Regions from separate parts of the Propionispora hippei DSM 15287 genome, predicted to be linked through region 2. Evidence: a T-box and tRNA genes for the amino acid it is inferred to sense, from the RefSeq annotation. Region 2 holds a T-box; the other regions hold tRNA genes.
The links. The T-box of region 2 lies ahead of leuS (leucine--tRNA ligase). A T-box ahead of a tRNA ligase gene usually reads a tRNA of that ligase, here a tRNA-Leu.

Region 1 (10,574 bases), on a different contig from region 2:
ATCTTTAGACCGTTTAAATCACCTTCTTAGTGCAAATATGGAAGCCTGGGAAGAGAAATGTGAACTATTGGAAAAAGTGGCTATTAGTTTAAATTGATTTTGGGAAATCACATATAAACGTGCTTTGCCTATTATGGTTGCTCCCATGGAAAATGATGATTCTCTACAAGAGAAAAAAGCATCAGCATAAAGTATACTCTCAAGTTGGAGGTGGTATCGTCCGATGATTTTATTGCATGGGCTAATCATACTGTTGCTGTTTGCCAATCAGGTTCTGTATATTATGAACTCACTGATCCTGTGATAGTAATGTTGAATATCTGGCATTTGAGAAAATCATCAGCTTTGAAGTGATTCCGCTGCCGGCAGAGTAAAATTGCTACCTCAATTCTGGTTGATCGCCAGGGCGGAGGGATTTTTTCTTTTTCCGACCGGTAGCTTCATCTGCCGGTTTTTTTTCAATGTTCTGGTCGCTCATTCTTCGAAATAGGCAGTTTTAATAGAATAAATTAAGAACAGTTTATTCATATTATACTTGAAGAGTGGAGGAGGGACGGATTTTGGCAAAGGATATATTTAGCAGAGGTTTTTTGGCAGGTATAAGCGGAGGTATTGTAATGCATGCTTGTGGCCTTTTGTTAGGAGCTGTATTGCCAATTCCTATATTACGTTATGTGGATTGGATGGCTATTATGGTGTTTGCCCATCCCCCGGCCTTTGAATTAATAGAAACCATTATAGCTACGATAGCCAATGTATTTTTTTGTGGGGTATTGGGAATTGTTTTTGCTTATATGATGCCATTGATAAAGCGTGAGAAAATTTATTTAAAAGGATGGGTGTTTTCCTTAGTAGTGTGGATTGGTGCTTATACAATTACAACTATACTTAAGGTAGATGGAACTATGCCTACTTCAGTTGAAACGACAATATTAAATATTAGTGGAGCAACTGTATATGGTTTTACACTGGCTTATGCAACGAATAAATTGATTTATGGAGAAATGAAATCATCACCTGTAACGAATCTAGCACCAGCAATGAAGCCTATGGAAGATAGAGAGGAAAAAGAAAAGTAATCATTTTGCCAATTGAGGCAGGCTTGTGATAAACCGCTTCGGCTAGTCCGTCAAGGGCTTTCGGACAGGAGCCATTGTAGAGAGAACTGGTCTGAATGAAATGGTGATAATCAAGCGTTTGGATGAACTGGCCAGAGAAGGGACGCTTGGTTGGTGAGTGGGAATTGATTTGCAATAGCTGCAGTAATCTAATAGCTAATATCATAAGAAGCCGATCAATATAGAATCGCCACTGGCACATCGATTCTATATTGATCCCATCACAACCGAAAAAGATTAAATAGCGCTTCGGATTACTGAATAGATCAGTCGTCTGCCCCCGGGTACAATGTTGGGTGCAAGAAATTGTATATGTAAGTTATAAATTGCGTTTATTAGTGTACTTATTAAAAATCAGATACCTGTAAACACTCCAATAAATATCTTTACTTTGACTCAAAGTCAAGCGAAGTAGCCCTACGTGCCGGTTCAAGTCCGGACTCCGGCGCCAGAAAATCAGACCTTTCAAGAGATGATCTTGAAAGGTTTTTGTTTTTTATTTATTGCCCAATCGTTTAACACATGACAGCAGAGGACGTGGAGAATATCTTTGAGATGTAACTGGCAGGATGTGTAATAATGAAATATGGAGATTTTGGAAGACAAATAGAATAATCAGAGCTACGTTACTTAAGAAATGGCGTTAGTTTTATGAGAGATTGTTTTCTGGCTGGTATAGATTGGAAATTCTCTTATTTGAGCAAGAACTATCAAGACTGAATGCCTAAGTAAAGATATAATGAAGATAAATGGGGAGAGAGGTGGAATGGATATGAATTATTGCTCCAAGGTGAAAGATTCACTTAACTATATAGAAAAAAATCTTGATAATAAGATTACTCTTGATATTCTGGCTAATAAGGTTCACCTGTCAAAATATTATTATCATAGACTTTTCTGCAAAATGGTAGGTGTATCAGTAAATAAGTATGTTAACCAGAGACGGATGGAAAAGGCGGTTGAAGAACTTATTTTTACAAACCAGCCGATAATGGATATTGCTCTTAAATATCAGTATAGCTCTCAAGAAGCTTTTTCGAGAGCATTTAGGAGGTGCTATAGTGTGACGCCGGGAAAATACCGGAGGATGTACGCAGGGTGTCATAGTAACGTTAGCAATACCTTTGTTTATTCTAAGCAAAATATGAATATTGCTGCGTAATAGGAGGTTATTATGAATAATCTTATACCAGTGGTTATTGAGCAGACTTCTCGTGGTGAACGTTCTTATGATATTTTCTCGCGGCTTTTAAATGATAGAATTATAATGCTTAACGGAATGGTAAATAATGAATCAGCAAGTTTAATTATCGCGCAAATGTTGTTCTTGGAATCTGCTGATTGTGATAAGGATATTAATTTTTACATTAATAGTCCTGGTGGTTCTGTAACGGATGGATTTGCCATTTTGGATACAATGAATTATATCAAATGTGATGTTTCAACGATTAGTGTAGGTCAATCAGGCAGTGCGGGTTCTTTATTCCTCGCGGCCGGAGCAAAAGGTAAACGCTTTGCTTTACCCAATAGTGAGATACTGATCCATCAGCCGTCCATTTCGGGAGGGCTTCAAGGACAAGCTACAGATATAAAAATACATAGTGATTGGCTGGAAAAGACAAAAGAAAAATTGCATAAAATATACAGCCGGCTTACAGGTCAAACCATTGATAAAGTTAGAGCAGACATGGAACGGGATTATTATATGACGGCCGAAGAAGCTAGAAATTACGGGCTTGTTGATAAAATCTTACTTTGCCGACAGTGAAAATCTGTATGTGCGTGTTGTGAGGCAGCCGAATAGAAGGCATAAGTTCATTTTAGTCATAGCTGACAGATATCATTTTAACTGTAGCGAGCGGCCTGGTGTTCGGTACGGGGCAAGATAAAAAGATTGACGAAATATGTTTCGAATGATATAATTAATTTCGTTGTTAGAGGAGTAAGCCTCTGCAAGGTAATATGGTGGCTGTGGTGAAGCGGTTAACACGCCGGATTGTGGCTCCGGTATTCGAGGGTTCGAGACCCTCCAGTCACCCCATAAAATTTGGGGCGTAGCCAAGTTGGTAAGGCACGGGACTTTGACTCCCGCATGCGTTGGTTCGAGTCCAGCCGCCCCAGCCACGTGATCCACTAGCTCAGTCGGTAGAGCACCTGACTTTTAATCAGGGTGTCCCGCGTTCGAGTCGCGGGTGGATCACCATTTTTTTAATTTAATATGCGGGAGTGGCGGAATTGGCAGACGCACCAGACTTAGGATCTGGCGGGTGACCGTGGGGGTTCAAGTCCCTTCTCCCGCACCAAAAAACACCTACTATAGTATAGCTTACTGTAGTAGGTGTTTTTTTCTTGTGGAAAAAGGCGCAGATATAAGACATAGGAAAGTCTTAAGATATCCATTGAAATGGACGCAGAATAAACTGCGTCTATTTTTTTGTTAATTTTTACGATCTGGTTGGTATCTGATGTTAAGCAACCGCCAACTCAAATAAAAAGCATTACTTCTTCACGATATGTTCATTACATCTTCACATCATGTGGGTATGATTACGATATGTGTTAGGAAAGGGGAAGGGACGCATGTGGCTATTGCTTTTAGTGCAATTCTTTGCATTAGGAATTATTGTTCATTACCTTATCATTCTTCGGGAGGAAAGCCGCTTTTGAACAGATATTTTCGATTGATAGATACCATCGAATCAATTCTAGATTGCAGAGAAGCAGAGAAAAGGAGGCACTATGGACAACCGAAAATGGGCAACCGGGAAGAGGTTAGTGCTGATAACCCTCATAACCGTATTGGCAAATACCCCGGTTTTGGCAGCAGAACAGCAGGAAATATTGACCCTACAGCAGATAGTGGATACGGCGGTCAAAAATAATCCGGCTGTTATGGAAAGCCAGAAGCGCTGGGAAGAAAAACAGGCACGTATTGCACTGGCTAAAGCCTGGCCTAACCCTCAGCTTGGCATTATGAAAGATGATATTCCCCAAAACAGCCTCAATCCCTTTGACGCTATGATGACCGAATATACGTTTACTCAGGACATCATGAATCCGGCAAAACTAAAAGCGATGGAGAAAACGGCCAGCAGTGATGCAGGGATGGCCGAAGCCAATTATCGAGACAAGCAAATGGAGGTTTACTCCACAGCGAAATCCGCCTATTATGACCTGCTTTATGCCGATGAGGCACTGGAAATCGGCAAAGAAAATCAGCAATTGATGGGCCAATTGGTACAAATTGCCCAGGTGAATTATTCAACCGGGATGGTACCTTTACAAGATACGCTCCGGGCTCAGACTGAGTTTTCTACAATGACTACGGATTTACTAAATATGGCATCTATGGCGGCGGTAGCTAAAGCCAAGGTGAATACTATTCTTGGCCGTTCAGCCGATGCGCCGTTTGCGGTACAGGAAGAGTTTAGTGCACCGCCACCCAATTTTGATTTAGCTGCATTGCAAAAAGAGGCGCAAACCAATAAACCGGCGGTTGTGGGCATGGAACGGCAACTGGCTATGGCAAAGAACGGTGTGGAGCTGGCTAATAAACAAGGCTTGCCCGATTACCAGTTGAGTATTGGCTATAAAGACAGAAAACAAACAATGATGGATACGCAACCCGACACCTGGAAGATGGAATTTATGGTCATGCTGCCGTTGTGGCAGAGTAAAAACAAGGCAGAAGTCAGATCGGCTGAGGCAAGTCTGGATACTGCCCAGGCATCCTTGGCTACCATGAAAAATATGACTGATCTGGATTTGCAAATGGCCTTGACCGAAGCTCAATCGGCTTGGCGTCAAATTAATCTGTATAAAAACACAGTGATTCCGCAGGCTGAACAAACCTATCAGGCCGGAGTGGTAAGCTATACCAATGGCAAGGTCGATTTTATGGCAGTTTTGGATAGCCTGAACGCCCTGCGCAACGCGAAATTAGATTATTATAAAGCCCGCGTAGATTATGAAAAAGCAGTGGCTAATTTGGAGAAAGCAGTAGGGAAACCCTTGTTTACCAGTGGGGCACCATAAAGGTAATAGGAAATGGAGGGACAGCATGATAGGAAAATTTCGATCCAAAAAGAAAATCATCATGGGCGTAACTGCCGGTATGTTGGTTGTCGGTGGAGTTGGCTATTATTATACCGCGCAGCATAATCAACCGGCAGCAGCAGGGCATGCGGGGCATCAAATGTCCGGGCCGGTCATGGCTATGGGCGATACGGTGACATTAGACGCAAAAGCCCGTCAGCTGGCCGGGCTGCAGACAGCACAAGCTGTTACTAAGCCGCTAAACAAGGAGATAAAGACTACCGGCAAGATTGCTATGAACGAGGATGGAAAAACCTATATTACGTCCCGGGTTGAGGGCCGGGTCGATGAGCTGTATGTAACTGCGGAAGGGGAGACAATCGCTCCCGGCCAGGCTATTGCCGCCGTATACAGTCCAACTTATATTGCCGCTCAGGAAGAGTATTTGCTGACCCTGGAGAATGTACAGAAACTGCAAAATGCCGGCAAGGATGTTGTCCAGATTAACAACCGTCTGCGGGAAGCGGCCCGGCGTAAACTACAACTATTAAATGTTGCGAATGAAGATATTGCTCACCTTGAACATACTCGCCAGACCAAGGACCATATGACAATCTATGCCCAGTTCGGCGGGACGGTATTGGAAAAACAATTACTGCCGGGTGCGTACATTATGCCTGGTGATAAACTATACAGTTTATCGGATTTATCCACTGTATGGCTATATGCTGACATTTACGAAAAGGATATCGCCAGCATTACTCCCGGCCAACAGGTGGTGGTAACGAGTGGAGCCTATCCGGGAGAAACATTTACCGGTCAAGTGACTTTTATTAACCCGGTGCTTGATGATGCGACCCGGACTGTTAAGGTACGGATCGCAATGGCCAATCCTTCGGGAAAATTAAAACCCAATATGTTTGTGAATGCCACTTTGCAAATCCCGTTAGGAGATAGTCTGGTCATTCCGGAATCGGCTATTTTGGATACCGGCAGCCGCAAAATTGTCTTTGTAGCCCAAAGTGAAGACACTTTTGTTAAACGGGACGTAGTTACCGGGCAGTCGGCGGATGGCTATGTTCAAATCCTGTCCGGACTGCAACCGGGAGAAACTGTAGTTACCGCAGCTACCTTCCTTATTGATTCTCAAACCAAACTGGGCAGTTTTGGCAGTCATGCCAGCCACGGTGGCGGGGGAGCCGCAAGCGCACCTGCGGTAACAGGCGATCAGGGCAGTGGCGAATCACCAGCTGCCGGGGGCGAACACAGCGGCCATAGCGGTCATTAAGGAGGATCAGCATGCTCAATCAATTAATCGAGTTTTCCTTGAAAAACCGCGTGATTGTTTTAGTATTAACCGCGTTGGTTATTGTCTGGGGAGTTTTTACCGTACGGGATACTCCTATCGATGCCTTTCCTGACCTGAGTGAAAATCAGGTTCTTGTTTCGGCCGACTGGATGGGACGGGGACCGCAGGAAATTCAGGACCAGGTTACCTATCCCTTGGAGACAGCCTTGCGTGGCCTGCCTAACGTAAAAGAAGTACGTTCGGCTTCTTCTTTCGGGATGTCGCTGATTACTGTTATTTTTGAGGATGGAGTGGAACCTTATTTTGCCCGTCAGGTGGTAAATGAAAAGGTACAGCAGGCTATTCCTCAACTGCCGCGCGGTGTTCAGCCAACACTGGGACCGGTCAGTACGCCAATGGGCCAGGTATTTATGTATACAGTGGAAAGCGACCGCCACAACTTAGCCGATTTACGAACGGTAGAGGATTTTACCATCAAGCAGCAGCTCAGCGCCGTACCCGGTGTAGCCGAAGTGGCCAGCATTGGCGGCTATGTCATGCAGTATCAAGTCAACCTTGACCCGCAGCTTATGCAAAGCTACCGGGTGACGTTTAATCAGGTATTCGGGGCACTGGGAGCTAATAACGCCAATATTGGCGCCAAGGTGGTAGAGCAAAACGGCCAGGAATTCATTATTCGCGGTCTGGGTTTAATTGAATCGATTGATGATATTAAAAACATTGTGATCACCCAAAACAATAATGTCCCTATTTATATCAAAGATGTGGCCAGTGTGGCGGCCGGTCCGGATTTTCGCCGCGGGGTACTGACAAAGTCCGGCTATGAGGCGGCCGGCGGCATTGTCATTCAGCGTATGGGCGAAAATACTCTTAATGTTATCGATCAAGTGAAAGCTAAAATCGCCGAGATTCAGCCAACTTTACCAGAAGGAATGAGGATCGTCCTTTTTTATGACCAAACCGATTTGGTGAAAAAAGCGGTCAATACGCTAACCCGGGCACTTATTGAAGAGTTTATTCTGGTTTCTATCATTGTAGTTCTTTTTTTAGGCAATGTCCGGTCCAGCTTGATTGTTACCAGCGCCATCCCGATTGGTATTTTAATTGCATTGATTGCTATGAAGCAAATTCATTTGTCAGCTAATTTGATGTCTCTTGGCGGGATTGCTATCGGCATTGGAGTTATGACGGATGCGGCTATCGTTATGGTAGAAAATATCTTCCGGCATTTGGCCGAGGATCGCGGACGGCGCAATATCATTGAAGTAACACTGGAAGCCGCGAAAGAAGTAGCCGCACCCATTTTCTTTTCCATAATAATTATTATTGTCAGCTTCCTGCCGGTCTTTACCATGACCGGTACCGAGGGTAAAATGTACACGCCGATGGCCTGGGCAAAGTCCTTTGCTATGAGCGGATCGCTGCTGCTGGCCTTTACGCTGGTACCGGTATTGTGCACCTTGCTGCTTAAAGGTAAGATCCAGGAAAAGGATACCTGGATTGTTGCAAAAATGCATCAGTGGTATGAGCCGGTTTTAAAAGCTGTGATGAAGTATTATAAAACTACCATTACGGCCGCTATTGCTGTTATGATTGCCGGATTTTCCTTGCTGCCGCTTTTAGGAACAACCTTTATGCCGGCCTTGGATGAAGGAACATTTCTGGTGATGCCGACCATGCTGCCCAGTGTATCTTTGTCCGAAGCCCTGGAAGCAGCCAAAACCATGGATAAAGTCATCATGGACATTCCTGAAGTCGATATGTCGGTAGGAAAAGTCGGCCGGGCGGAATCGGCTATGGACCCGGCTCCCATCAGCATGATTGAGACCATCGTGGCCTTAAAGCCCAAGGCAGAGTGGCGGCCTGGTGTAACCAAAGACATCATCGAACAGGAAATGATGGCCAGACTTGCCAACATTCCCGGTCTAAATTTAGCCTTTACTCAGCCGATTGCCGGCCGGTTATCAATGTTGACTACCGGGGTACGTACCGAATTAGGCATTAAACTGTACGGGGAAGACCTAGCCGTATTGCAGCAAAAAGCTTTTGATATTGAAAAAGCCTTGGCAACGGTAACGGGCGTCAGCGACCTTCTGGCGGAACGGGTTTTTGGTGCCTCTTATCTGGAGATTCAGGTTAACCGGGAAAAAGCGGCCCGTTATGGTTTGAACATTGCTGATGTTGAAGATGCCGTGGAACTGGCAGTCGGAGGTAAAAGTGCCACCACTACCATCGAAGGGCGTAAGCGTTTCAACGTGCTGGTGCGCTATAATCGGGAAAACCGCGAAAGCATTGACGCTATGCAAAATATTCTGATCCCGGTAACCGGCAGCGGGGCGGCTGTAACAGCAAATGCCGACGTTGGGATGGGCGGCATGGGCGGTGGTGGCGTGGCTGCAGCGGCTAAACCGGTCAGCGGAGCCTATGTACCGCTAGGGGAAGTTGCCCAATTTCAAGTGGTTGACGGACCATCAATGATCAGCAGCGAAAACGGTGTCTACCGGATGATTGTACAGATGAATACCCGGGGACGGGATGTGGTTAGCTTTGTGAATGAAGCCAATAAGGTTATTAAAGAAAAGGTGGATTTGCCTCCCGGTTATTCTATGAAATGGACCGGACAGTATGAAAATCAGCAACGGGCTAAAGACCACCTGGCTATTGTAGTTCCGGCAGTTGTGGTACTCACCTTCTTTTTGCTTTACATGAGCTTTAAGTCGGTCAGCGATGCTTTCCTTATCTTAATGAATATTCCTTTCTCTTTGGTCGGTGGTATTGTGGCGATGTATCTGACCAATACCTATCTGACGGTAGCGGCGGCAGTCGGATTTATTGCCCTCTTTGGAATTGCCGTGCAAAACGGGGTAATTATGGTGACGTATATAAAACACCTGAGAGATCACCGGTCTTTGGAAGAAGCAATTATGGAAGGAGCGTTTACCCGTTTGCGGCCGGTTATGATTACTGCGCTTGTCGCCAGCTTAGGCTTGTTTCCGCTTATCTTTGCAACTGGTACGGGCGCCGAGGTGCAACGGCCGATGGCTACGGTTGTTGTCGGCGGACTGGTTACCTCCACAATTTTGACACTGGTTGTACTGCCTTGTATATATCTGGTCTGGCATCGGTGGCTTGAGCGGAAAAAACCAACTGTAACCGGAGACTCTCATACGGTAGAGTAAACTGACCGATAAATCAAATCGGTTACCTGAAAAAACGGTGGTGGGGCATCCTGCCCTACCGCAAAAGCAGTAATAAGCTAAAAATGAAATATAAATCTATTAAGCTATTGGAGGGTATTTAATTATGAAAAAAACTAAAGTATTATTTGGCATTGTGGCTATTGTCGCAGGGATGGCTCTAATCGCAGGCTGCGGTTCTAGTGAAAAACCGGCGGCTCAGACTCCTGCGGTGCAGGAACAGGCGACCGGCCATCAGGGACATAGCGCGACAATGCCTAAGGAAGATCCCATGCCGATCATGAAGGATATGGACAAAGCGTTGCAAGACGTAGTAAAGCAAGTAAAGGGCGGCCAAACGATGGATGCCCAAAAGAGCGCGGCACAGCTCGTGAGTACAGTGGACAAAGTTCTTCCCCATATGATGGATGACGGTCTGGAAGATCATTTGCGTAAAACAGCAAAAGACATTAAAGACAGCGTAAATTCGGGAAAAACGGATCCGGGTGCTCTTGAAAGTAAAGTCAAAGACATGCGGGCTATTATGAAAGAGACTACAACGCATCTGCAAAGCATGAATCACTAGAAAAACCTATAGGAGGAGCGGCTGATGAAAAAATGCCTGACAATCCTATTTGCCGGATTGCTGTTTAGTAGTGTTGCCGGAGTTCAAGCCGCTCCGGTTTCTGGGTATAATCAGTTTGTAGCGTCTCTGGATTCTATCTTGGAGGTGTCGATGCCGGTAGCTGATGAACAGCTTATTGCAGCCCGGCTGCCGGCTCAGCCTAATGGACAGGCGGCCAGGGCCCTGGCGATCGCTGGCAATATGCTGGGGCAACCGGTAGTATGGGGTGGAGCTTCGCCATCCCAGGGCTTTGACTGTTCCGGTTTAGTTCAGTATGTATACCGGCAGGCTGGTATTAATCTGCCTCGCAC
Region 2 (10,574 bases):
TTGCCAATTGCTGCTCAGGACCAGCCGGACGGAAGGGAATCACATAGACAAAAGAAAAAAGAAATGCTATTCTTTAATCATTCGAGTAAGAATAGCATTTCAGGAGAACATCATGACAGAAAAAGATACGCAGGCCAAACTGATTGAGTCTGCCACGTCCTTATTTGCCCAAAGGGGTTATGCCGCCGTATCGATCAGGGAGCTGGCTGATGCCGCTCAGGTAAACAGTGCGCTCATATCCTATCATTTTGGCAGTAAGGAAGGCTTGTACCTGGCCGTTTTGGAAAATCAGTTCCGGCCGATTACCGGTCTGCTGCAGCAAGCCGCAAAAACGGCGATGAGCCCGGAAGAGCGGATTGTATACTACGCTAAAGGCGTGTATGAAATACACAAAAGCAGGCCTTTTCTGATCCGCTTTTTACACAGTGAACTGACGAATCCCACAGCCGGGCTGGAAAGTGTCGTAAAACGCTATATTGGACAAATTTATCCCTTTTTATATCAGGCCTTTGCCGAAGGAGTGGCGTCCCGTCAGTTTAATGCCGCGTTGAATCCAGGCTATGCAGTACTATCACTGGTGGGAATTATGAATTTCTACTTTATTGCCAAACCGATAGCCCGGGAATTTTTGACAGTTGACAATGAGCATGATAAGAAATATCTGCTGCAGGCTGTGCAAATCTATTTACATGGCATCAAGGATAACAACTATAACTCCTGAGACCATTTTTCCAATTGCAGCAACAGCTCGCCGCGGGTGGAATCAACCTCGGCGCCTCGCCATTCCTGCCCTGTTTCGCTGTCGAACCAGACATCCTTACTGGTAAAAGCGGCTGTGGGAATCAGTTTTTCCCTGGCGGCATTCAATATGCCGTCCAGCATGCTTTGTTTGATGGTTTTACGGGCAAGCCGGTTGCCGGTCTTTTCCGTTGTTTGTACGTCAATACCGTCGGCGGTGGCCCGCAATTCGATCAGGCTCAGCAATTTTCCCTGCTGGCCGGCAGTATGAATGGCCTGCTTGGCGGCGTCGGCAGCTGCCTGCCGGGTAATATCATCATCATGGACGGTGATCCTTACATTGCCAATGATCAGTTTATACATGATAAGCCTCCTTAAACATAGCTGGATGGTTAAATTTATGAACTGTCGTTATTAAATATGAATATATAAAGAAGACTAATTTTGGGGGATAAGTTAAGAACCTGTAGTCAAATATTAGAAACACTGTGTCGGCGACGATTTTTTTGCTATACTTCATTAATTTTTCCGGTCATAACCCATTATGTCCACGAAAAATTACCTTGTCTGGTGAAAAAATCGCTCGCCGCTCCAGTATTTCCATGATTAAATACAGGTTCTAAAATTTGACTTTATATAAGAACTACTATATAATGTAATCTGATAATCCGTGGATGCAGAGTAGTAAGTGAGATGACCGGTACAGAAAGTTGGCGGACGATGCAAGCCAAACCGGGAAGGCGCCGAACTCGCTGCAGAGGAGCAGCCGTGAAATGTAATGGCTGACGCAGGATCGGCGTTAGTGATCTAGGAGAGGACGGCAATTCGCCGTCAATCAGGGTGGTATCGCGGGAATGTCTCGTCCCTGGCTTTTATAGCCAGGGACGTTTTTGATTCTTGGGCACCAAAGGGATTGTTTTATACATTAGGGAGGTTATTAAGTAATGGACGAAAAATATCTTCCGTCTGACATTGAAGCAAAGTGGCAAAAAGAATGGCTGGCAACGGATGCATTCAGTACGGAAATCAACCGTCAGCGGCCGGAATATTATGTTTTGGAAATGTTTCCGTATCCTTCGGGAAATTTACATATGGGACATGTACGCAATTACTCCATTGGCGATGTGGTGGCCCGGTTTAAGGTGATGCAAGGCTATAACGTGCTGCATCCCATGGGGTGGGATGCCTTTGGCATGCCGGCGGAAAATGCGGCGATCAAGCATGGCGTACAGCCTTCAAAGTGGACTTGGGACAATATTGCCAACATGCGGCGCCAACAGCAGGAACTGGGGCTTTCCTACGACTGGAACCGTGAGGTGGCCACCTGTCACCCGGAATATTATCGCTGGACCCAGTGGTTATTTCTGTTGTTTTACAAGCGTGGCCTGGCGTATAAGAAAAAGGCAACGGTTAACTGGTGTAACGACTGCAATACCGTGCTGGCCAACGAACAGGTCATTGACGGGCATTGCTGGCGTTGCGATGCCGTTGTGGTCAAGAAAGAACTGGAACAGTGGTTCCTTAAAATAACCGATTATGCCGACCGGCTGCTGGAGGATTTGAAGGACCTTAAAGGCTGGCCAGAGCGGGTCAAAACGATGCAGGATAACTGGATCGGCCGCAGTGAAGGGGCTGAATTCAGTTTCTCTGTACCTGAATATGAGGAAAAAATTGCTGTCTATACAACGCGGCAGGATACGGTTTTCGGTGTATCCTATTTGGTGTTGGCGCCGGAACATCCCCTGGTAGATAAGTTTATCACCGGCAAACCGAACGAGGCGGCTATTCGTGATTTTATCAAACGGGTGTGTAATCTAAGTGAAATTAGCCGTACTTCCAGTGAGATGGAAAAAGAAGGAATGTTTACCGGTGTTTATGCCGTCAATCCGTTCAATGGTGCTCAGGTACCGATCTGGATTGCCAATTATGTATTGGTCGAATACGGTACCGGTGCGGTTATGGGCGTACCAGCCCATGATGAACGGGACTGGCAGTTTGCCACCAAATACAGTTTGGAAAAACGTCTGGTTATTCAGCCGCAGGGCCAGGAGCTAAGTATTGAAACCATGGCAGGTGCTTACGATGGCACCGGTATCATGGTTGATTCCGGGCAGTTTACCGGTCTGGATAATGAACAAGGCAAGACGGAAATCGCCAAATGGCTGGAAGTACATGGCCTGGGGAAAAAGCGGGTGAATTACCGCTTGCGCGACTGGTTGATTTCCCGTCAAAGATACTGGGGCGCGCCGATTCCGATTATTTATTGCCCGCAGTGCGGTGTTGTACCGGTACCGGAAAAAGACTTACCAGTCATGCTGCCCGACGAGGTCCGGTTTGATACAGGATCGGTGTCGCCGCTGGCTACCACCGAGTCTTTTGTACATTGTTCCTGCCCGGTATGCGGCGGTGAGGCCAGACGTGAAACCGATACGATGGATACCTTTATTTGTTCCTCCTGGTATTACATGCGTTATACCGATCCGCGCAATACTACGACGCCTTTTGACTCGTCTAAGGTGAATTATTGGATGCCTGTTGATCAGTATATCGGCGGCATTGAACATGCCATTTTGCATTTGCTTTATTCCCGCTTCTTTACCAAAGTACTGAAAGATGCCGGACTTACCAATTTCGATGAGCCGTTTAAAAATTTACTGACTCAGGGCATGGTTATTAAAGACGGTGCCAAAATGTCAAAATCCAAGGGCAACGTGGTTTCGCCGGAGGAAATTATCAGCAAGTACGGTGCCGATACGGCCCGCCTGTTCATCTTGTTTGCGGCTCCGCCGGAACGCGATCTGGAATGGAGCGAGCAAGGTGTGGAAGGAGCCTACCGATTCCTCGGACGCTTCTGGCGCATTATCCATTATTATCATTCCTTCCTTACCGCAGAGGTAGCGGAAGTGGCTGCTTCGTCCTTGTCCAAGGAAGAGCAGCATGTAAGACGGATTTTGCATTTAACCATCAAAAAGGTAACGGAGGATGTGGGGGAACGTTTCACTTTCAATACTGCTATCAGTGCCATCATGGAACTGGTTAATGCCATGTATGTATTGAAAGATCAGAATGTTGCCGTCCAACCGGCTTTTGCCCGGGAATTGGTCACCGCCCTGGTTCGATTGCTGGCTCCTTTCGCACCGCACATTACAGAAGAATTATGGCATGCCATTGCCGGCAGCGAGGCCGGCAGCGTTCACAAAGAAAGCTGGCCTGCCTTTGATCCGGAAGCGGTTAAACTGGATGAGGTGGAAATTGTTTTACAGGTTAACGGAAAAGTAAGAGATAAAATTGTTGTTCCCGTAGGTCTTGACAATAAAGCACTGCAGGATAAAGCTTTAGAACAGCAAAAAGTTCAGGAATTCATTGAAGGCAAGCAAGTTGTAAAAGTAATATGCGTGCCGCAAAAGCTAGTCAATATTGTAGTAAAATAAATGGAGGCTCCTTCCAGAGCGGATTGGTACTCCCTTAAGCTTAGGCGAAATTATCCAGGAGCTTAGCCACCGGATAAAAAATACAGCCGTTCTACCTGCTGGTAGGACGGCTGCTTTTTTTGGTGCATTTGGAGGATTTTGGATATATTTGGCGAATTCGATGAATCAGATATTCTTTTGCGGAGGGGAACGGATGGATGTTCACCAGAGAACGGATTATCGTAATTATGCTTGTTGCGGTCATTTTGTTAACAGCCAGCTTCTACAGTTTCTGGCAAAAGCAGGCGGCTAGCGAGCGGATTTCCGTCCAGTCGGAGGAACAGCGAAAAAGCGGCGATGCGGTAAATCCGACTAAGGCCGATACGGCTAAAACGGTGGAGGACTGTGTTGTTTATATCAGCGGTGCGGTTAATCGGCCGGGAGTATTCCACGTACCGGTTAACAGCCGGGTGGTGGATGTGGTGCAGGTGGCTGGTGGATTAACGGCAGCCGCTGATCAGATCAAAATTAACCTGGCGGAAAAAATCAGGGACGGAATGCATATCCATGTGCCGGACAAAAACAGTACTGTAGTCGCCGGTAGTGGCGGAACGGTAATATCTAGCAGTGATGGGCAGGAAAAAGTAAATATTAACAGCGCAGGCAAAGAAGAACTGGATAAACTTCCCGGAATCGGCCCCGCCATGGCGGAACGGATTGTGGAATACCGGGAAACGGCAGGGATGTTTAAGGATGTTGCCGATTTGAAAAATGTCCCCGGTATCGGTGAAGCCAAATTTAAACGGCTGGCCGATAAAATAACTATTTAATTGGTGCATGCCGATGTCTGTGATAGTAAATAATTTTCTAGTGGTACTGGCCGCAGCTTTTACGGCCGGCATTTGGTGGGCCGGTTTATGCGCGGTTTATTTGCCGTTGCTTTATTGCCTGGGGCTGATTGCGGCGGGAGCTGTGTTTTGCTTTGCCCGGCAGTGCGATAAGGCGGGCTGGCTGGTTTGTGCTCTGACTGCGCTCTTTTTTTTCGCCGGTGCTATCCGCTATCTGCAGGCAGTCAGTATCCCCGCCAGTGATGTCAGCCTGTTCGCCGGTCAGGATGTAATTTTCAGGGGGCAGGTTGTTGAAAAGCAGGAGCTTGCGGCGAGCGGGGAAGCAACTAAGTTCAGATATATAGTGGAAGCCTGGGAACTGACGGAACCGGGTAACGAAAAAAAACGTATAATGCCGCTAACCGGCAAGGTCAGTTTGAGTGTTTCAGCGAACAAAGTACCGGTGGCGATTGACTATGGTGACAGGATTAGTGTTGCGGGGACGATTGTCGAGCTTCATGGGTATAATAATCCCGGTTCGATCAACACCGTGGCCGCTTTGCAACGGGAGGGGATCAGGGCGCGCTTGCTGCCGGCCGGTCCCTTAACACTTATTGAGCCGGACGGAGGGGGCACTTCCTGGCAGGGCTGGCGGGATAAATGGCGCCGTCAGGTTGTTGTCGCTATGGAAAAGGTTATGCCTGCCCCGGAAGCGGCTATTCTGTCCGGTATGATCTTCGGGGGCTATCAGGGAATCAGCCGGGAGGTTATCGCCGATTTTCAGACAACCGGACTGATTCATATTTTATCGGTATCGGGAACCCATGTCGCATTGGTTGGCGTGGCGATGCTCTGGCTGGGGAGGCGATTTAAACTCCGGACGGGCTTAATCGCCGTCATTACGGCCATTGCGGTTACCGGGTATGCTGTTATCGCCGGCTTGACTGCGCCGGTACTGCGTTCATTGATTATGGGACTGACCGGCTTGGCGGCTGTCATCTGGAAACGGGAAAAGGATGTAGCCGCCGCTTTTGGACTGTCCCTGCTGCTTATGCTGGCCCTGCAGCCGGAACTGATCTATGATATTAGCTTTCAGCTTTCTTTTGCTTGCACAGCCGGGCTTATTTTGTTTTATGCCAAGACAGTGGATTGGCTACGACGCTTGCCCAAACGGCCAGCGCAGGTTATTGCCGCGACTTTTGCCGTTCAACTGGCAGCGCTGCCTTTGACAGCCTGGTATTTCAGCAATTACTCCCTTAGTTCCTTTACCGCTAATTTTATTATTGTGCCAGTGATGGAGGGCCTTGTTATAGCGGGGTTAGCTGGTGTATTGCTTGTGGGCTGGGTTCCGGCGCTTGCCGGAGTTATCTTTGCAGGCTGCAGCCTTTGCCTGGGTGCGGTGCTTCAGGCTACAGCCTGGCTGGCGGCACTTCCCGGCGCCAGCATTTATTTTCCTCCCATGAATTGGGCCGTTTGTGTAGTCTACTATCTGCTTTTATTTTGGTTATATGGTTACTTTCCCCAACCAGTTATGTTACCATTAGAGATATGGCGGCGATGGCCGGGCCGGGTTCAGGCCCTCAGCCTTGTGGCGGCAATGGTTTGGGCTGTTTATCTGGTTTACCCCAGACCGGTGATTATTCATTTTATTGATGTTGGTCAAGGCGATGCTGCTGTGATTACAACACCTCATGGCCGGGCAGTGATGGTGGATACGGGCGGGTCTATGGGCAGTACTTCTTTCGACCTGGGCGAGCAGGTTGTTTATCCATACCTGAGACATTACGGGATAACGGAACTGGATTATCTTTTTTTGACACATGGACATCAGGATCATGCCGGCGGAGCGGCTGCTATATTGAATCATATTCCGGTCAAATGTGTATTAATGGCCCGGGAGGCGGAGTATACGCAGGCAGAGCAGGCAGTGTTATATCATAGAAACAGGCAAGCCGTAATTCCGCAATATCAAGGGCAACGGATTGAACTGGATGGAGTGACCTTTACGGTAGTGCATGCTCCTGTGGGCGGCCGGAGTGCCAGCGCGGGAAATGAAACGTCCACGGTCATACGGGTGACGTTCGGTGACCAGAGCATCCTGTTTACCGGTGATTTAGAATCTCCCGGCGAAGCGGAAATACTGGCTGAAAACCTGCCGATTAAAAGTAATTTGCTGAAAGTGGGGCATCATGGCTCGCGCACGTCATCTACGGCCGCCTTTTTGCAGGCTGTGGCGCCGCAGGTTGCCGTAATATCCGTCGGTTATCACAATTCTTTCGGCCATCCTCATGCGGAAACGCTGACGCGGCTGGCTGCAGGTAAGACCAGGGTATATCGTACCGACCGGTCCGGTGCCATACAGGTTGTTACTGATGGACAAACGATGACGGTTAATCCCTACCTTTATGATAAATAAGGAGTCGAGGACAACTATGAACTATAGTCAACTGGAAGAGCGGATCAGGCAGGGGGAGGTAAGCCCTGTATATCTGTTATACGGTGAGGAGCATTATATTATCCAGCAACTGGAGCACACTATTATTGACCAATTGCTGGCGCCGGATGAACGGGATTGCAATTTGACTGTGCTGGATGGCGATCCTAAACCGGAGGAACTGATTGGTCTCTTGGAAACAGTACCGTTCCTGGGAGGAAGGCAGGTTATTGTCATCCACAATACGGCTTTTTTCCGGGCGGCAAAGCAGGACAATGCCGAGGTGGACGAATCGGGAAAAGGCGATAAGAGCAGTGGGCGGCTGCTGAAGGTGCTCGCCGATATGCCGGAATATACTTGTCTTGTCTTAACGACAACCGAGAAGGTGGATAAGCGAAGGAAGCTGTTTAAACAGATTGAAAAATACGGGATTGCTTTTGAAGCTATTTCCTTTAAACCCTGGGATAGCAAAAATATTTCCCAATGGATACAGGCGCAGCTTGGTAAAAGACAAAAAAAAATAGCTGCCAATGCGATGGAAGCCACGTTAGCCATGGTGGGGAGCATGCCACGAGTTTCTTTGGTTTTTTTGGAGGCGGAGCTGGAAAAGCTGTCGCTTTACACCGGAAACCGGACAATGATTACGCTTCAGGATTTGGAAGCGGTGCTGGCGTCCGTTCCTGAACTGTCAGCTTTTGCCCTGCTGGAGGCAATCGGCCAAAAGCAGGTTACCAAGGCCTTGACGTTACTGGGCAGACAGCTAGCTTCCGGTGAGCATCCGGCTAAGTTGATCGGCCTGCTGGCCCGGGAGATACGCCTCTTCTGGCGAATCAAGGAAATGGTTGCAGCCGGGTTGCCTGTCCGTGAAATAGGGAGCAGGACCGGACTCGTCAATTATATTTGTGAAAAAAAGATAAAACAAAGTCAGCATTTCGGCATCGCGCAATTACGCCAGGCGCTGCTATCGCTTGCCCAGGCCGACACCGATTTTAAATCAAGTTTAGTTAATGAGGCCGTGCTGGAAGAAATCGTCATTCGCCTATGCTATTAAAACTATGTTGTTAAAATAAAACAAAAAAACCCTGTCCATCTTGAATGGATAGGGTTTTTATAACTTATTGAGCCATAGCGTTGACTTTGCGGGCTAAGCGGGATTTTTTACGGGCTGCTGCATTTTTATGGATAACGCCTTTGGAAACAGCTTTATCAATAGTGCTGCTAGCATTGGTCAGGAAGGCTTTCGCCTCATCCGCTTTGCCGGTATGTACAGCTTCAGCTACTTTGCGGAAAGCGCTTTTTACAGTGGATTTAGCTGCAAAGTTTTTTGCGCGTCTTTCGGCATCAGTTTTTACACTACGTTCAGATGATTTAATATTTGGCAAGTGTTTCACCTCCTTTGACCATTTTACCTCCAATATTCTAGCATGAATTATCAGTAAAAGCAAGTGAGAATTCTGCGGTATAGGAAAATATGTTCCAGCTCATAATAGGGATAATTGTTGTTGGTTGAGAAAAACAAAGCTTAGGAGTGATTAATAGATGGCATACGGACACCGGAATTTGCGAACCGATTTGGCTTTGGAAGCGCAGGAAATGCTGACGGAAGAGGTGGAAGAGAAAATTCCCGGTTTGACAGTGAAGACAGCCAATGACGAGGATGTGGTTATTACCCGTGTGACGATCAGTACGCCGCAGGCGGCTCAGATGATGGGCAAGGTTGAAGGCGAATATGTTACGGTGGAAGCGCAGGGCTTGCGTTATAAAAACACGTTGCTGCAAGAAAAGGTTATGCAAATGTTGGCTAAAGAACTTGCTGCGTTGCTGCCGTTGCCGCAAAATGCCACAGTTCTGGTGGTTGGTCTGGGAAACTGGCAAATTACACCGGATGCCCTGGGACCAAGAGCAGTAGAAAAGATTGTCGTCACCCGGCATTTGCAGGATATGCTATCGCCTGAGCTGAAAGGCGGCGTCCGTTCCGTTTGCGCGATCGCACCGGGCGTATTAGGGGTTACCGGTATGGAGACGGCGGAAATTGTCCACGGCATTGTCAGCCGAATCAAACCGGATGCGGTTATTGCGATTGATGCGCTGGCTGCTGCCGCCAGCCACCGCGTGGTTACTACGGTGCAGCTTTCTAATACGGGCATCCATCCTGGTTCGGGCGTAGGCAATAAGCGGTTTGGCTTAACCCAAGAGTCCCTGCAGGTGCCGGTGATCGCCATAGGTGTGCCAACCGTTGTTCACGCCTCCACCATAGCCATGGATACTATTAATGCCATGCAGGAACAAGCGGCCTTTGCCAGATATTTAAAGAGTATGGAACGGCTTTCCGAGGCCGACCGTCATACCATCATAAAGCAGGTATTACCTAATTCACTAGGCGATCTTATGGTTACGCCGAAGGAAGTAGACCGACAGATTGCCGATATTTCCGCGGTAGTGGCCGGGGGAATTAACCAGGCCATGCATCCGAATATTGATTACGCCAATATTCACCGTTACTTGCATTAACTGCCATTATTAAGAATTCGTTGGTGTAATAAGCCTGTCGCTTTGGCGAGAGATTTTTCATCGGGTAAGAAAATAAAAATGCAAAAATAGTTGGGATGCTTCGAGGTTTTGCTGACGCAGTCAAGTGAAAAAAGATTTGTCAGAAAGCGTGGTGTGAATTAAATTTAGTGTTTTTCTTAAGTCATATTGAATAGCTGCCGGGCATATATATAGGACGTGCTGATAGTTAAGGCTGTACGGCACTCTTGTAATGATTGATGACAACCATAGAAAAACCAGGTAACTTCCAGGTAATCCCTAAGTTGCCGATAGGAGGCAATGATGTTATCAAGGCGGCAGCGGCATCGTACGACGAATAAGCGGCAAATGAAAAAGTCCTATTTTTTGGTCGGCGCAATTATTTTGTTATTGTGTACGTTGGCAGTAGTACAGGCTTTCACCCAGGATACGGCTGTACCTGTAGCAGTAAACAAACTCTATCCTATCGAGCAGGAGACATTTACCACCTGGCCGCAATGGCAGGAAATCTTGTTTTACGGTGTGCCGGGCCTGGAATTGGTGGCAAAGCAACAAAACGGAACAAGTCAGTTTACCCCGGCCAGCCTATTGTCTAACTTTTTCCTGATGTTGACGTCGGTTGATCTACGCGATATG
Region 3 (10,574 bases), on a different contig from region 2:
TCTCCTCTAACGCTTGCGGATCATCGACAATTAATCGCAAAATGCCAAAATCTGCTGTGTCAGCCAAAGATAAGGCCCGGATGTTTACACCATTTTCTTTTAATACTGCCAAAACACCAATCAGCGTTCCTGGCTGATTCTCTAAAAACACGGAGACTTGCTGAATAATCATAACACCCCTCCTTACGTTATATTTTCCGTTTATCAATTACCCGCTTAGCTTTTCCCTCACTCCGTTCAATGGTCTTAGCCGCCACTAATCTCACTTGGGCGGATACATTCAATACATGAGACAGTTCACTTTTAATTTTATGCTCCAAAGTTTCCAGTTGGCGTACTTCATCCGAAAACATACTGTCAGTAACTTCTACCAGTACGGTTAAATGGTCCAAATTATCCTTGCGTTCCACAATAAGCTGATAATGAGGAGAAGTCTGCCCCAGACTGAGCAGAACACTTTCTACTTGGGAAGGGAATACATTTACGCCACGAATAATCAGCATATCATCACTTCTGCCCAGCACTTTGCCCATCCGTACCAAAGTCCGCCCACACTCACAGATATCACGTCGCAGGATGGTCAAATCCCTGGTGCGATAACGGAGCATAGGCATCCCCTCTTTAGTTAACGTCGTAATGACAAGTTCACCCTTTTCCCCCTCACCCATAACTTCTTCGGTTAAGGGATTAATAATTTCAGGGTAGAAATGGTCTTCATTAATATGTAAACCGTTCTGCACCTGGCACTCACAAGCCACACCGGGACCAATGATTTCACTTAAACCATAAATATCGATCGCTTTAATACCCAATTGCTCTTCAATTTCATGACGCATATGTTCAGACCATGGCTCAGCACCAAAAATGCCTACTTTTAATGACGTATCCTCCGGATTAATTCCCATTTCCCGCATGGTTTCAGCAATATATAAAGCATAGGAGGGTGTGCAGGCTATGGCCGTAGTACCAAAGTCTTTCATCAACAAAATTTGCCTTGCCGTATTACCGCTGGAAGCGGGAATGACCGAAGCACCTAATAGTTCAGCACCATAGTGCATCCCCAGTCCCCCTGTAAACAGGCCATAGCCGTAAGCAATCTGTATAAAAGACTGTTTAGTAACACCGGCCGCCGCCAAAGACCTCGCCATTACTTCCGACCAAATGCCGATATCCTTCTTGGTATATCCCACCACCGTCGGCCTGCCGGTGGTACCGCTGGAGGCATGAACCCGTACGATTTCACTTAGCGGAGCGGCAAACAATCCATAGGGATAATTATCCCGCATATCCTGTTTGGTTATAAACGGCAGTTTTGCAATATCCGCTAAGGTAGAAATATCCTCCGGCAGCAAACCACGTTCCTGCATTCTGGAACGATAAAAAGCCGATTTGTGATAAAGAGCTGCAACTAATTCCCGCAATCTTTGAGCCTGCAACTCTCTGAGTCTTCCCACTTCCATCGTTTCAATTGGCTGATTCCAATACAATATGTTTTCCTCCCAGCAATAGTTAAATCACGATTCAGCTTTATCGTTCAACATACCGGCATTTCCGTACAGCAATTGTCCTTTTTGTTTGTTCTGTTCCAGGTTAATCAGTTTATTCAGAAATCTGTCTAACTTGGTACTAAGCAGAAGAACATCTTCATCTGTTAACTGACTGTCTTTTCCCTTCGTATTTAACCGTTTTCTTAACCTTTCAATAATTTGTAGCAGCTTTTCCATTCTCATAATATCCCTCCGGCATTTCATTAAATATGATCCCCAGGAATATCTTTATGGTATAAGCAAACATGTAAAGGAAAATATAGAAAGGTTTTTATCAATTAAATATTTCATAAAATATTTCCATAATTATTTACCAAATCCTTCTATTAAACTAAATATCTCAACAAAAAATTCATATTTTTATAAAAATGGTAAGAAAATAAAAAAACTGTTCTATTTTCACATAGAACAGTTTGTTAGCTTTGGTGCGAGTGACCAGACTTGAACTGGTACGGGAGTTAAGTCCCGACGGATTTTAAGTCCGTTGCGTCTGCCGATTCCGCCACACTCGCAGAACAATCCAAGATAGTTAAACATACATCTCTTATTCAAAAATAATAATTGGAGGCGGCACCCAGATTTGAACTGGGGAGTAAAGGTTTTGCAGACCTCTGCCTTACCACTTGGCTATGCCGCCGAATGAATGGAGCGGAAAACGAGATTCGAACTCGCGACCCTCGCCTTGGCAAGGCGATGCTCTACCACTGAGCTACTTCCGCATAATATGGTGCCTCAGGACAGAATCGAACTGTCGACACGAGGATTTTCAGTCCTCTGCTCTACCGACTGAGCTACCGAGGCATTAAGTGAATGGCGACCCGGAAGGGACTTGAACCCTCGATCTCCGCCGTGACAGGGCGGCATGTTAACCACTACACCACCGGGCCGTACTTCAAACCGCATAATCTAGTATACAACAGCAACCATATGATGTCAATGCTTATTTTTTCACAACAGCTTGTCATATACTAACTTATGGCCACGAATGATATTCTATCATTTACTCCATACTATGTCAACATGATTATCTACATTATTTTTTTATTTCAGCTAATATTTTATTTATTGTCACTTTTACCTGTTCCGGCTCAAATGGTTTTATGATAAAGTCCGATGCTCCGGCTTTCAGCGCATCAGTAATGATCGCTCGCTGTCCCAAGGCTGTTACCATAATAATTTTAGCCAGCGGGTCTTCCTCGTGTATATGCTTGACAGCCTGTATGCCATCCAAACCTGGCATAGTTATGTCCATAGTCGTTATATCCGGTCTAACTTTAAAATACATTTCAATTGCTTGCTTTCCGTCACCAGCCTCCCCGACAATTTCGTGCCCTTCTTCCGTTAATTGCCGTTTTAACATCATGCGCATAAAAGCCGAATCATCACAAACCAATATCCTTGCCATATTAAACCCCGCCTTATCTAGATGTATTCATCCGAAGTAAGAAAATTACAGCTCTGGCATTAACCTATTTGACATTGCATAGTTTCCAACGTAGCAACTAACCGCTTCCCCAACTTCTCTTCCAGTTCCTGCAATGAACCTGCATCAAAATCAGCCGTCATCTGAGGCGTACGGCAGATGCGCATTTCCCCAAAAAATTCATCTCTGTAAATATTATAGTATATAACAAGATTACTTTCTGTGGCAAAATGACTATATTCTATGATAATGTATGAACCATTGATTATTCTCAGGGGTTCATTAGGTGCAATAAACAACTCAAAATCAGCAATCCGTTTGGGCAGCATATGTTCATATTGCCAGGTTAATATTTTTTTTTGCACGACAATACTTTCTACCGTATTGACATCAAAACAGGCCATCCGCTGTAATGTGATTCGCAGTTTCTCCAATAGAATTTTTTCAAGAGCATCTAAGCTAGTTACAATAAAAGTCGTATCACAAAACTCCGTCAACCCGATAGTAACCCGTCCTAAATAATCTTTCGTAGCAGCATCATATAAAACCGTCAATTTTCTGTGACGGCCTTCGTTTTGATAAGCGAATATAAAATATTTCGTCCCTTCCTGCCGGGAAATATGTTGTAATGTAAACCCTTCCAATTCCTTGGGGAGTTTACTAAGTAAAGTCCACTCTTTTATTTGTTCAATTATTTTCTCCATTTCGTCCTCCAACTTTGGTATTCGTTATTTCGCAGAAAAAACCTGCAAACCTGTGGCTAAATAAACGATTTAAGAATACTATAGATTACTTAAATCGTTTAAGGAGGGCTACGTCATGAAAAAAGTTTTGTGGGCTAAGCTTGCAATACTGCTTATAGTCATACTGATGATCACCGCCTGCGGTTCCCAGCCGGCAACTAACTCAAGCCACCTAAAAAATGCACCAGCCTGGGCTGCTAGTCTCAATCCTCTGGCACAAGAAACAACGGTAAAAGTCGGCATGAAACAGGCAGTCTCCGATGCCGGCATCTTAATCGGCATGGCTAAAGGATACTATAAAGATCTTGGCATTACCATCGAACCTATCCAATTTAATTCCGGTCAGGAAATGATCAATCAACTAGCCGCAGGTCAGTTGGATGTGGGAGCAACCGTGAGCGCTTCCGGTTTACTTAATGCAATGTCCAGGGATATTCCGGTTAAAATCGTGGCAGATAAAGGGATTAACGTACCTGGCAAGGGCTATTACCGTTTGGTCATCCGCAAAGACCTTGTTGATTCACTTAAGGATTACAGCGACCTAAAGGGAAAGCGCATAGCAATCGTAGGTACAGCTTCCTTGGATGAAATAGCCTTATCCCGGGTATTGCAAAAAGCTAATTTGACGACGCAAGACATTGATTTACAAGTCATTCGCTCCTTTCCCGACATGCTGGTTTCATTAGGCAACAAGAGCATTGACGCCGCGATGGTCATTGAACCATTTATTGTACAAGGCATGGAAAAAGGCATACTTGATCCCTGGAAAGACCCTGTCGAATATGATCCGGATGCACAAACAGCCTTGCTTGTTTTCGGTACCAGCCTGACGAAAAACCCCGATGTGGCCAATCGCTTTATGACTGCCTATATCAAAGCGCTACGCGATTATAACGACGCTTTTTTCAAGGATCTGAATAAAGCTGAGATTGTATCCATCCTTTCCCGATACTCTGTTGTAAAAGACCCTCAACTATATGACAAAATGTTTCCTACCGGCTTAAATCCTGATGGCTATGTCCGTACCAAGGGAATAGAAATGGATCTTGCCTGGTATAGGCAACACAATCTATTAAAGTCCGACATTCAGTTTGAAGATGCCGTTGACAATCAATATGTAGATTTCGCACTACATATTCTGGGAAAATATCAATAAGATAAGGCACTATCAATCTTTTCTGGAGAGGAAACTATATCATGTGGGATAACAAAAAATATATTTTAAAATTGTTATCTGTTCTGTCCCCTTTTACTTTGCTGTTATTATGGGAATTCAGTTCACGAGCCGGTCTGATTGATACCAGATTGTTCTCAAGCCCAAGCCACATTTTGCAAGCTTTCATTCCGCTACTGGTTTCCGGAGACTTGCCCTATAATACCTGGATCAGCGTACAGCGTATTATTTTAGGGTTTATTGCCGGATCGCTTCCGGGTATCCTGATCGGTATCAGCATGGGGCTGTCACCATTTGTCCGTTCAACTTTTGAGCCCTTAATCAGTGCTACCTATCCTATTCCCAAACTGGCACTTATGCCGTTAATCCTATTGATTTTTGGCTTAGGGGAAACCTCCAAGGTTTTCACCATTGCCATTGGAGTTTTTTATCTGGTAGTTATTAACACGATGGTGGGGGTTCTCACTATTGACAAAATCTATTTAGATGTAGCAAAGAATTTTGGTGCCAGCCGGAAAGACTTTTACCTAACAGTAGCCTTACCGGGAGCATTGCCTACTATATTTGCCGGTTTAAAACTAGGAATGGGAATGGCTCTTATTTTGATCGTGGCCGCTGAACTGTCTGCAGCTAAGGCAGGTATCGGCTGGATGATTTGGCGGGCCTACGATATGTTTGACATCGAGCAAATGTTTGCTGCGTTAATTACGCTTTCCATTCTTGGCTATATATTTTCATTGTTATTGGATCTGATTGAACGCTTGGCACTTCCTTGGAAACAATCTTAGTCTGCAGGAGGCCGGCCATATGAATAACCATAACCGTATACTTTTAAAAAATGTCAGCAAAATCTTTCCTGCCCCATCCGGGACAGTCACTGCATTAAAGGATATATCCGCTGAAATTAAGGAAAACGAATTTTTCTCCATTGTAGGACCCAGTGGCTGCGGCAAAACCACACTACTGCGTATTCTGGCCGGATTAAGCGAAGCATCGTCCGGCAATATTACTATTACAGCAGCAAACAATGACCGACCTGTCAATTCCATGGTCTTTCAGGAACAGTCAATCTTTCCTTGGATGACAGTTTTAGATAACGTGGGATATGGGCTAAGAATGCGCGGCATCCCTAAAAAGGAAAGAGACCAAATTGCTAAACGATACATCGAAATGATTGGTTTAATCAGGTTTATCAATTCATATCCCAACCAATTATCGGGCGGAATGAAACAACGGGTCAGCGTTGCCCGCGCCTTTGCCAATGATCCGGAAATCCTCCTCATGGATGAACCCTTTGGCGCGCTGGATGAACAAAACAGAATCATCCTTCAAGAGGAACTACTGCGCATCTGGGAAACCACTCAAAAAACCACGGTTTTCATTACCCATAGTCTTGATGAAGCCATTTGCCTCAGTGACCGCATCTTAATTATGACCGCCAACCCGGGAACCGTAAAAGAAATCATCACCGTCGACTTACCCCGTCCCCGTGACATCATTGCCATACGAACCACCACAGAATACAATCAAATTTTCCAAACAGTCTGGTCCATGTTGCGGGAAGAAGTACTAAAAAGAAATGAATAAGCCTCTTATAAAATGAAATTCCCGGTCCTTTTGCAGCCGGGAATTTCTTCATATTCAGCGAAGAATTTTGAAACTATTGGACCGAGGATGCCAGTCGTCTTCTCCTCCATAAATCTTTTTCGGTGAAATTTTGTGTCCATCGACGAATAAGTCAAAATCAACTCTATCTCCACCGTCAACCCTAAAATCAATTCCATCAGATGCGCCAATTGTTTCAAACCGAAATTCCAGCTTATGCCCAAAGGATGTAACCTTGTATCTGTCATCGTTTTCCAAACGCACACCGTGAACATTGACAAAGCGGCCATCAGTCCGCAGGACTCCTGTGTAAACATGATCCTGCCCTTTGGTAGTTGTTCTCAGATGCAGCCCCGCGTCATCATGCCAAATAAAATATCCTTGATTCTTCACTATATGGAAATCGTCAGGCCTTCCCTCCAGTTCAGGCGACCAGGCAAACGCACTGGTAGTCATCCCCATCATAAAAAGCCCCACCAAAGCTGAAAGCACTTTCTTGTTTCTCATAGAATATGCACACCTTTCCTCGTTTAATTCTCTGTATTTTGATTTTAGAGGAAAGACATGACAAATTTATGACAGTTATTGTTAGCTACTATTTATACTAAACGATCTATCCCTCGCAAGTAATAATAAAGTTAGTAACACTTCATTATACGCTTTATATCGACAAATAAAAAAGTGACAGCAGGTTTCGCAGGACTTAATCCTCAACCAATGGACTTTGAAAAATATCTGGAAATCCATAATAAACGAGAAGGTATTAATCAATCAAATCGTTCAAAAATCCTCTTTTCCCCACTAATTCTCATTTAATCTCAGACCTATTTCCCCGCTTTGGGAATTACAATGCTATCTGGCATTAACTGACTGCCCTCTAACGGAACATGCCTGAAGATTTCATCCTTCGAAGCCTCGTCCCTAACCTTCTTATTACTTAATGCCTTGCGATAGTGAATAAAGGAACCTTTGTTTCCACATTCCGGGCAATAGGTGTTACTGCTCCTGTGTCTGTTGGCTTTCCATGAGAACAGATTAAAGTGAAGACCGCAGTATTGACATATAAAGCCGTTTACAAATACCCCTTCACGTTCCTTTTCTTTAACACCCACAGGCTTGTTTTCAGATAAACGCATAAGTTGTTTTTCCTGATTGTTACATTTGGATTCTTGTTCCATTAGTTAACCTCCTCAAAAGATAATCGTATTGTAAATTAGCTTAGAGTTGCTTAACAGGCAGTCATGCCCCTATGGTTATTGGGCTATCTCCTCCCCTTTTCAATCTAGTATATCTTGTTTTCAATGGTATTTTAACCATTACTTCTCCCCCTTGTAGTATTGCAGTATTGATGTTTCTTAAAACTGGACCAAACTCCCAGCTTTATCCGATAGTCTATCCATAATTTTCAGGAATCCCCTTGCATTTCGTGCCAGATGACCACTGTATTCTATATAAATCGGGTTGTCTTTTTTACTAAACATAAATTTCCTGAGTGGGATCTATTGCTTTCTTCCCTGCGATTTTTCTCTGAGAATACCTTCTCGTCCTCCAAGACCTTCAGGCTTCAACTTATTGTATATTACTTTGTTTTTTGCTGCCCGTATATAACCGATTTTCGTTCACTTAAAGCATCGCCGAGCTATCCGATTACATTATGGCGAAAATTATCCAAAATGTCGACTTTGAAAATTAGACAAAACTTAGCATTATCAGTAACCTTTTTCTCCTTTTATAGGTTCGTTCTCTTTTTGTCTATTTCATACAAATTGAGACAATGTAATGTTTCCCGAAAAAACCAACTACCAAATATTTCACTATGCTTATTAAGAAGTTTTTAAAAATTAACCTGTATTGTAGAAGCATAAGAAATTATGTTCACGTATTTCTTATAATATAAATCGGAGGCGACTATATTGAAAAAATTGCACCACGATGTAACCCTGGGATTATTGAGTACAACTTTAGGATTATACATGATGACGGCATCAGCATTACCGGTCTATGCGGCCAACTCACAGCAGCAAGTTTTTTATAATACGGCAAAGACAAGTAATTCTGTAATTCCAAGCAGCCAAAACCAAACTGCGAACAACGTCGCGCAAGATCCACTGCAAGTAGTTAAAGCTTCGGCCAATAAGCTGGGTTTCAATGCCAAAACAGATACATTCTCCTTAGTCAAGAAATCGGCTACACAAGCAATTGTTTCAGTTAATCACCAACATGGTATTTATAATGTTGTTTTGCAGTTGAATAATAATAAGACGCAATGGAATATTAGCTCCATTACCAAAATAAACGACTCGAAAAACAACTCTTCAAGTACTGTTAGCCCTAAAACCAATAACGGAAGTTCATCCGGAACGACAGGAACGTCAGCAACAACGACCTCCGACGTTAGCGCTGCAGAACAGCAGGCTGCCCAGCTTATGAATGCCGATCGGAGAGCGAACGGTTTGGCGGATTTAAAAGTAAGTTCCGCATTAACCGCAGTAGCACGGAGCCACTCACAAGATATGGTCACCCGTAGCTTCTTTTCACATACCAACCCCGATGGAAAAACATTTACTGACCGTTTAACAGCAGCCGGTATCTCTTATACCGCGGCAGGCGAAAATATTGCAGAGAATACTAGTGTTGAGGCGGCCGAAACTGCTTTTATGAATAGTTCAGGCCACCGTGCAAATATACTAAACGCCAATTACACTACAGTCGGTATTGGTGTGGCGTATGACAGTCAGGGCAAAGTGTATGTAACCCAAGACTTTATTAAGTAATTTAATGATGTAACCATGAAATGCTCACCTAAATATTACTGAAAAGATATTACGCTGGACTTGTTAACGCCGATGAGTCCATTGCCTTCCAAATTACTAAAAGCCTTCTAACGATTTGTTAGAAGGCTTTTAGCTTTATTGGCGCGGGCAACGCGAGATTTGAACTTTCAAACCGTAGCTCGGGTACAAATAATGATTACCTCATTATTTCCCATGAAATTAAATAGCTCTCAGCAAATCGCTGAGAGCCTTGTGTTTTCTGGCAGGGGCAGAAGGACTTGAACCCTCAACCAACGGTTTTGGAGACCGCTACTCTACCAATTGAGCTATACCCCTAGATATGGAGCGGAAAACGAGATTCGAACTCGCGACCCTCGCCTTGGCAAGGCGATGCTCTACCACTGAGCTACTTCCGCAGATTTTATTTCTTTACCACGCATATAATTTTACTATATTATTTTAATTATGTCAAGCATGTTTTTTATTTAAATTACTAGAAATGATAGCGTGGCGACCCGGAAGGGACTTGAACCCTCGATCTCCGCCGTGACAGGGCGGCATGTTAACCACTACACCACCGGGCCAAACACAGTTTTAACAACTGCAATAATCATCATATCATAAGCTGGAAAAAAACTCAATCCTCTTTAAACTAAATTATTCCCCCCTGCCATTTCAACCATAGCAGGGAGGACAATTTACCCTTACAATTTACGGCTTCCCCTTTTGGTAAACGGTTTTCCCGCCGCACAAAGCGGACATTGTTCTGCCGTATAAGTGTCCACTGTCAGATGCAGAAGAGCCTGCGACGGTATCCCAAAGTCCACCTTGCCACCACTTCTGTCAACCAGCATACCGACTGCTACCGGTGTGCCGCCCTGTTGACGAACTACGGAAATAACTTCATCTACCGAACCGCCGGTGGTTACGATATCTTCCACAATAAGCACACGTTCGCCTGGTTTGATAACAAACCCCCGGCGAAGTGTCATCTTGCCATTTTCTCTTTCCGTAAAAATAGCCCGGGTCCCCAAGTTTTTCCCGACTTCATGGGCCAATAAAACGCCGCCTGTTACCGGTCCAACAACCAGTTCGATATGATCATTTACAAATCTTGCCGCCAGCGCGGCGCACAGTTTCGCCGTGTATTCCGGATATTGCAGGACTTGAAATTTTTCTACATACAAAGGGCTATGCAAGCCGGAGGTCAGTAAAAAGTGCCCTTCCATAATAGCCCCTGAATCAACAAATAACTGTCTTACTTCTGCTTCATTCATCTTAGACAGCCTCCATCTCTTTGCAAATTTC

Region 1: it encodes a tRNA-Leu, which carries the amino acid that the T-box ahead of leuS (leucine--tRNA ligase) is inferred to sense. The anticodon was not compared.
Region 3: it encodes a tRNA-Leu, which carries the amino acid that the T-box ahead of leuS (leucine--tRNA ligase) is inferred to sense. The anticodon was not compared.

The regions. Positions count from the first base shown of each region.
Region 1 covers NZ_FQZD01000035.1:23,981-34,554, reverse strand. Annotated here, with positions in the region: gene F3H20_RS15710 (DUF6680 family protein) at 1-97, shown strand, start outside; gene F3H20_RS15705 (DUF6789 family protein) at 561-1,079, shown strand; gene F3H20_RS15700 (helix-turn-helix transcriptional regulator) at 1,885-2,280, shown strand; gene F3H20_RS15695 (ATP-dependent Clp protease proteolytic subunit) at 2,293-2,886, shown strand; tRNA gene F3H20_RS15690 (tRNA-His) at 3,084-3,159, shown strand; tRNA gene F3H20_RS15685 (tRNA-Gln) at 3,167-3,242, shown strand; tRNA gene F3H20_RS15680 (tRNA-Lys) at 3,246-3,321, shown strand; tRNA gene F3H20_RS15675 (tRNA-Leu) at 3,339-3,421, shown strand; gene F3H20_RS15670 (TolC family protein) at 3,858-5,153, shown strand; gene F3H20_RS15665 (efflux RND transporter periplasmic adaptor subunit) at 5,179-6,441, shown strand; gene F3H20_RS15660 (efflux RND transporter permease subunit) at 6,453-9,641, shown strand; gene F3H20_RS15655 (hypothetical protein) at 9,766-10,224, shown strand; gene F3H20_RS15650 (C40 family peptidase) at 10,249-10,574, shown strand, end outside.
Region 2 covers NZ_FQZD01000004.1:179,838-190,411, forward strand. Annotated here, with positions in the region: gene F3H20_RS00945 (TetR/AcrR family transcriptional regulator) at 113-721, shown strand; gene F3H20_RS00950 (hypothetical protein) at 709-1,101, opposite strand; T-box leader at 1,401-1,608, shown strand; gene leuS (leucine--tRNA ligase) at 1,683-4,169, shown strand; gene F3H20_RS00960 (helix-hairpin-helix domain-containing protein) at 4,367-4,978, shown strand; gene F3H20_RS00965 (DNA internalization-related competence protein ComEC/Rec2) at 4,992-7,391, shown strand; gene holA (DNA polymerase III subunit delta) at 7,408-8,460, shown strand; gene rpsT (30S ribosomal protein S20) at 8,525-8,791, opposite strand; gene gpr (GPR endopeptidase) at 8,949-9,920, shown strand; gene spoIIP (stage II sporulation protein P) at 10,239-10,574, shown strand, end outside.
Region 3 covers NZ_FQZD01000035.1:2,671-13,244, forward strand. Annotated here, with positions in the region: gene F3H20_RS15505 (ACT domain-containing protein) at 1-172, opposite strand, end outside; gene F3H20_RS15510 (phenylacetate--CoA ligase family protein) at 189-1,487, opposite strand; gene F3H20_RS15515 (aspartyl-phosphate phosphatase Spo0E family protein) at 1,515-1,730, opposite strand; tRNA gene F3H20_RS15520 (tRNA-Leu) at 1,971-2,059, opposite strand; tRNA gene F3H20_RS15525 (tRNA-Cys) at 2,110-2,184, opposite strand; tRNA gene F3H20_RS15530 (tRNA-Gly) at 2,192-2,266, opposite strand; tRNA gene F3H20_RS15535 (tRNA-Phe) at 2,273-2,348, opposite strand; tRNA gene F3H20_RS15540 (tRNA-Asp) at 2,359-2,434, opposite strand; gene F3H20_RS15545 (response regulator) at 2,581-2,952, opposite strand; gene F3H20_RS15550 (hypothetical protein) at 3,012-3,674, opposite strand; gene F3H20_RS15555 (ABC transporter substrate-binding protein) at 3,790-4,869, shown strand; gene F3H20_RS15560 (ABC transporter permease) at 4,911-5,675, shown strand; gene F3H20_RS15565 (ABC transporter ATP-binding protein) at 5,695-6,474, shown strand; gene F3H20_RS15570 (hypothetical protein) at 6,529-6,999, opposite strand; gene F3H20_RS15575 (hypothetical protein) at 7,317-7,670, opposite strand; gene F3H20_RS15580 (CAP domain-containing protein) at 8,406-9,266, shown strand; tRNA gene F3H20_RS15585 (tRNA-Trp) at 9,527-9,602, opposite strand; tRNA gene F3H20_RS15590 (tRNA-Gly) at 9,608-9,682, opposite strand; tRNA gene F3H20_RS15595 (tRNA-Asp) at 9,775-9,850, opposite strand; gene pyrE (orotate phosphoribosyltransferase) at 9,971-10,543, opposite strand; gene pyrF (orotidine-5'-phosphate decarboxylase) at 10,545-10,574, opposite strand, start outside.